2 regions of the Neobacillus solisequens genome follow, and region 1 is predicted to be linked to the other one. Evidence: riboswitches for the same ligand, from Rfam matches in the RefSeq annotation. Region 1 holds a riboswitch; the other holds the start of a gene.

Evidence for each region. Region 1 has a riboswitch for cyclic di-GMP ahead of ACI3K6_RS12430 (anti-repressor SinI family protein). Riboswitches for the same ligand answer to the same signal wherever they lie in the genome.
Region 2: it holds a riboswitch for cyclic di-GMP, as region 1 does, so the genes downstream of both, ACI3K6_RS07405 (response regulator) here and ACI3K6_RS12430 (anti-repressor SinI family protein) in region 1, are expected to answer to the same signal.

The regions. Positions count from the first base shown of each region.
Region 1 covers NZ_JBKFGJ010000011.1:203,052-206,224, reverse strand. Annotated here, with positions in the region: gene hutH (histidine ammonia-lyase) at 1-516, shown strand, start outside; gene ACI3K6_RS12445 (hypothetical protein) at 550-747, opposite strand; gene ACI3K6_RS12440 (DnaJ family domain-containing protein) at 874-1,248, shown strand; gene ACI3K6_RS12435 (hypothetical protein) at 1,266-1,391, opposite strand; cyclic di-GMP riboswitch class I at 1,664-1,750, shown strand; gene ACI3K6_RS12430 (anti-repressor SinI family protein) at 1,783-1,911, shown strand; gene ACI3K6_RS12425 (helix-turn-helix domain-containing protein) at 1,988-2,308, opposite strand; gene map (type I methionyl aminopeptidase) at 2,575-3,173, shown strand, end outside.
Region 2 covers NZ_JBKFGJ010000005.1:77,268-80,440, forward strand. Annotated here, with positions in the region: gene ACI3K6_RS07395 (GGDEF domain-containing protein) at 1-396, shown strand, start outside; gene tagU (polyisoprenyl-teichoic acid--peptidoglycan teichoic acid transferase TagU) at 582-1,505, shown strand; cyclic di-GMP riboswitch class I at 1,642-1,725, shown strand; gene ACI3K6_RS07405 (response regulator) at 1,828-2,196, shown strand; gene ACI3K6_RS07410 (sensor domain-containing protein) at 2,482-3,173, shown strand, end outside.

The sequences.
Region 1 (3,173 bases):
ATGAAAATTGCCGTAAGTGAACTTGCTAATATTTCGGAGCGGAGAATTGAGCGTTTAATTAATCCACAATTGAATGACTTGCCGCCGTTCTTGAGCCCTCAGCCTGGCCTCCAATCGGGAGCGATGATCATGCAGTATGTAGCTGCCTCATTAGTTTCGGAAAATAAGACATTGGCACATCCGGCAAGTGTTGATTCTATTCCATCATCCGCTAACCAGGAAGACCATGTCAGCATGGGAACAATCGCTTCAAGACACGCTTATCAAATCATCCAGAATGCCAGAAGGGTGCTGGCCATAGAGTTAATTTGTGCAATGGAAGCAACAGAGTACCGTGGCGTTGAGAAAATGGCTACTCATACAAAGAAATTCTATGAAGAGGGGCGGAATCAAGTTCCTTCCATCAAACAAGACCGTGTGTTTTCGAAGGATATTGAAAAAATGGCAGAATGGCTAAAAACAACAGATATATCGAAATTTATTAGAAGTTTAAGTATGGAAAAAGGTCTGCATTAATGAAAGAAAGGCGTGAATGAGAACTCACGCCTTTTAGTCTTTTTGATCGAAATAGCGGGCAGTATCGCCTCGCTCCTCATCTTCCGCCAGTCTATTTTTAAACGCTTCTTGAGTGACAATTAATTCCTCATCGCCAATGGCTTCTTTTACATGCTTTTCTACCATGCTGTTTTGAGGAAACTCACCAGGATGGTTTTTATTCTTGTGGCCGAAATGCTCTCCGCGTCCCACATTCAACACTCCTTTCGTTGCTTCCTCTGTAGCATTCCCGAAATGAATGATAATTATGATTAATACCTATTGGGCTTGATTTGGTATAATAACAATGTAGAAAAGGTGAAAAGGAGGCTGAAACGCATGGATTTGTTTCATATTCTCTCAGAAGACCGCATCAAGAAGGCTTATCGGGATGGTGAGTTTGATAACCTACCTGGGTATGGAAAACCATTGGAACTAGAGGATTTATCCTACATTCCCGAAGAATTGCGCATGGCCTATAAATTATTGAAGAATGCCGGTTTCACCGAAGAAGAGAATCATTTGCGGCAAGAAATGATGACCATTGAAGATTTAATGAAAAGGTGCGACGACAATATTGAAAAAGCCGAAATGCAAAAGAAATTAAATGAAAAACTTTTACGCTTTAATCAATTAATGTCGAAACGTAGGGGACATACAAATTCTGCGATTTTTAAAAATTACCAGTTAAAAATTCAAGATAAATTAAAATAAAACAAGCTGTGTGAAGTTTACTCTTCACCGGCTTTTTCTTCTTGTTTAGCCGGTTTGCACAATCGATCCAGTGCAAACCCGGCAAAGACGATAAAGGCAATTGGAATTGAAAAGTTTAGAATGTGAATAACCGTCATATTCATTACTTCCCACCTTTTGAATATTCACAATATTGATTATATAATGGTTATATTATATTCGAATTGTCATAAAATAGACAAAATTTAAAATGTATAAAAATGGAATTGCTAATGTAGAAATTTGGAATAATTTGTGGTACGATAATTTGAAATATATGACAAAATATAACAAATTGCTAAGAAAGGGCTAGATATAATAAACATATTCATAAATTCGCATGCATAATTACCTATAAAAGCTATCTGAAAATATAATTCTTTAGATATTCGAAATAACCAGTAAAAGGCAAACCTGTCGAAAGACTGGGACGCAAAGCCGAGGATCTAAGGTATGTAGTTACTATGATGGCCGGGCTGCCTGGAATACGAAAGATGTATTTTGGGAGAGGATACAATGAATGTTACGGTTGGAGATTTGGAAACAGTTGACAAAGAATGGCTAGCACTCATCCTAGAAGCGAAAGAAATAGGAATCTCGATTGAGGAAATAAGGGAATTTTTATCTCAAAATGGAATGGCCTAACCGACATAAGTACACCTAACCGGCTTAAGTACATAGAAAAGCATCCTGCAAGGCGTTGCGGGATGCTTTTTCCATTTTAGTTATTTTTGTTTCTCCATTTTGTGAACTCTAGAAACTCACGGAATTGATCTTTGGAGACACCAGAGTTCATGGCATCTTTTACTAAGTTCATCCAGTCATGATCTAGCTCCGATTTATCTATTTGCTCATGGATTAAATGTTCAATGGGAATGTTTAATACACTGGCAATTTTCTCTAGAAATTGAATGGAAGGATTTTTTTGTAAATTTCTTTCCAAAGAACTTAAATAAGACTTTGCAACTCCTGCTTGTTCGGCAAGCTCAGATAGTGACATCTTCTTTTCAAGCCTATATTGTTTTACGCGGTCACCAATCATAAATCTCACCCACCTATAATGTTAGTAAATAGTAGTAGTAATTTTATTTTATCAAATCGAATAAAAAAGTACCATATTAAGAACGTTTGAATGTTACAAAAATGTGAACATTAGTATTGATTATTTTAATTAGAAAGTTTTTTGAAAAAAACAACCACAAGCGTTAATATTAAAAGTGTTACCCATTGTATCAGAAAGTATAATTTTTATGATACACACATTCATCTGTTCTTTACATAAAAATAAACTAAAAGGCAGGGAAGAGAATGATTGTTTTAAAATCTGCGAGAGAAATCGAAGCAATGAAAAAATCAGGGGAAATACTGGCTGCTTGTCATAAAGAAATTGCCAAAATGATTAAACCAGGGATTAGTACTTGGGAGATTGATCAATTTGTTGAACAGTTTCTGAGTCAGAACGGTGCAACCCCTGAGCAAAAAGGATATAAGGGCTATGAATATGCCACCTGTGCCAGTATAAATGATGAAATCTGTCACGGCTTTCCGAGAAAGGAACCTTTAAATGAAGGGGATATTGTGACGGTTGATATGGTGGTGAATTACAATGGTGCCTTGGCAGATTCTGCATGGTCTTATGCAGTTGGAAAGGTGTCTGAGGAAACTGATCACCTGCTGCGTGTGACAAAAGAGGCCCTTTATCGTGGAATTTCACAAGCTGTACCAGGTAATCGAATTGGTGATATTGGTCATGCAATCCAAACCTATGTAGAGAGCGAAGGATTTTCAGTTGTGCGAGACTTCATTGGTCATGGGATTGGTTCAGTCATTCATGAAAAGCCGGATGTTCCACATTACGGACTGCCGGGAAAAGGTGCCAGGATTAAAGAAGGCATGGTTTTCACGAT
Region 2 (3,173 bases), on a different contig from region 1:
ATCGATATTAATGATTTAAAAAAGGTAAACGATCGATATGGTCACTCCATCGGTGATGACCTTATCAAAACGAGCTGCGACATTATCCATTCGCAAATTGACCAAGAAGATGTACTTTTCCGTTATGGCGGCGATGAATTTATTGTTATTTTTTACCAAAAACAAATGGAACAGGTCCAGCAGGTGTGGGCTACCATCCAGTGTCACTTCCAAAATCTAAACAATACAAAAGAAAAACCATACACCATTTCTGCCAGCTATGGTCTTTACCATTACAAGCCTGGAACAGTTATTTCTTTAGATGAAATTTTGGAAATTGCCGATCGGGAAATGTATAAAAATAAAGCCATTCATAAAAATAAGCTTACTTCGGTGCCTGTCATCAATAGTAAATAAGCTTAAACCAATACAAATTATATTGGAAACCCATTTCAAACTGTTAAAACTTAACGCACTTAGAGTTATAACTACAAAACTAAAAAACAATTAAATTCCAAAAATTGATATATCCATTCCCCTATTTTTTTGTTATTATAATTTGTGATTGTAAATTTTTGTTTAAAGTCTGGAGGATTTGTCGAATGCGGACGAAGAAAAAAAGCAAGAAATGGCTAAAGATAACGGGTGTTATTCTATTGATTTTGGTTATTGCTGGCGGCGCGTATGCCTTTAGTGTATATAAGTCTTTTAAAAATGCGGTTGAGACGATGCATCAGCCAGTCGATCGGGAACAAACAGTAAAGCGTGATAATCCAGTAAACTTCGCAAATAAGGATCCATTTTCCGTCTTACTGCTTGGCGTCGATGAGCGCAAAGGCGATAGAGGGCGATCAGATACCATCATTGTATTGACAGTGAATCCTCAAAAAAATTCTGTGAAAATGTTAAGTATTCCGCGTGACACACGTACTGAAATAGTTGGAAAAGGTACACAGGATAAAATTAACCATGCCTACGCTTTTGGAGGCGTGCCAATGTCCATGGATACCGTTGAGAAGTTCCTTGATATTCCAATTGATTATTATGTTCAAGTAAACATGGAAGGCTTTAAAGATATTGTTAATGCCGTTGGCGGTGTAACAGTGCAAAACGACCTTGATTTTACACAAAATGGCCACCATTTTCCAAAGGGTGAAGTCAGCCTGAATGGTGAAGAAGCATTAGCCTTCACAAGAATGAGACATGAAGACCCAAGGGGCGATTTTGGCCGTCAAATTAGACAGCGTGAAATTATCCAAGCGGTCATTAATGAAGGTAAAAGCCTAAGTACTTTAACTAAATTTTCTAATATCTTCACAGCACTTGGCAACAATGTTAAAACAAACCTGACGTTTGACCAAATGGTAGATATCCAAAAAAATTATAAAGATACAAGCAGCAACATCGAGCAAATGTCGGTTAAAGAAACAGGCACAAGAATCAATAATATCTATTACGGACTCGTTTCAGATGAGGAAAAAGCACGAATCCAAAGTGAATTAAAAACACAGCTTGACTTAAATTAACTTTTAAAAAACTGATTGGCGAGTAGATCCCAATCAGTTTTTTTTCAGGACGTTCTAATAGTAAATAGTGGAATACTCCTATTTTTATCGTCCACTCATTCATTTTTTTGTTATAATAATGATAACAATCAATCTTCACCGATAAAGGCAAACTTATTGAAAAATAAGGACGCAAAGCTACGGGCCTACCGCGAATCGCTACGGCAGCCGGGCTACCGAAGCAACTAGTTAGTAAGATGGACCTAGTTTCTTCAGGTTCATCTTTTTTATTCATCCTGCTACAAACTATATAGCTACTAACATGATTAAGGGGGGACTAACTATGAGGACTGCATTGATTGTCGATGACTCTGCCTTTATGCGGAATATCGTCAGAAAAACAATTGAGCAGCATTTCCATGTGATTGCAGAGGGCTGTGATGGACGTGAGGCGATTTCTCTTTACAAAAAATTCTTACCCGATGTTGTCTTGCTCGATTTAACGATGCCACATGTTGACGGATTGCTGGCCCTAAGAGAAATTATGAATATCAATCCCCTTGCCAAAGTCGTTGTCTTTTCTGCCTGGGGAACCAAATTTACCATTATGGAGGCCATTCAATTGGGCGCGAAGGATTTTATTATGAAACCTCACTTTGAACAATTATTGCCTGCATTGAGGAAGCTTTTTATAGAGGAAAAAATAATTTGACCAGTATTCGCTCTCCTTTTAATAACCTTGATTCGACCCACCGCAACAATATGGGTCTTTTATCACAAATTAAGGAGGGCGAATACAAAGATCTTTTACATAAGAAATCTTAGAAACAACGAACTATTCTCGGTAATGTGAATGGCGTTGACCATTGCAGATCAGAAAATTAAGTACTTTTAAGATGGTTAGTTTTTTTCCCAGTTACATTTTTCGACAATTACAGTGTAATAGGTCCTAAATCTATGGTATAATTCTTTTAAATCTCTGGACGGTGACGCATCTATGAAAAATAATAGGCTTTTACTACTATTCCTTATCCCGCCCATTCTCAGTCTACTCGGCAAGCCTGACCATTATATTCATCATGCCCTTTGGGCACTTTATCTTATCCCTCCCACTTTAATCGTATTACTTAAAGGTGTTAATTACAGCATTTTATCAATTTGTACTAGTTCGTTATTATTCTTGACAGTTGAGATCATAAAAACGGGCAAAGTCGACCTACATACGTTTATCTCATTTCTTGAACTGATTATCGTCAATATTGTTTTTAATATCTTTGTAAGCACAATTTCAAAACAGAATAGTCAAAAGCGACAGGAATTAATTCAGACACGAAAGCTATTAGACAGTATCCTGAACAACGTTGATATCTCCATTTGGTCGTTAACACCTAATAAGGACCATCTATTTTCAAGAGGAAAAGAGAAAATTTACGGCTCCCTTACGGCCGAGCAGTTAAATGAAGAAGGTCTTTGGAGAAAATCCATCCACCCGGATGATCTGCCACTTGCCGACGAAATAGACAGCAAATGGGAAGTTTTAGAAGATTATGAATATGAATACCGAATTGTCCAACCTAATGGCACAGTTCGCTGGATTCGGGATCGCGCATTTCCTGTCATCGATGAGGATGGTGCCCTTGTTCGTTATGATGGAACCAACATCGATATTACAGCTCAAAAGGAATTGGA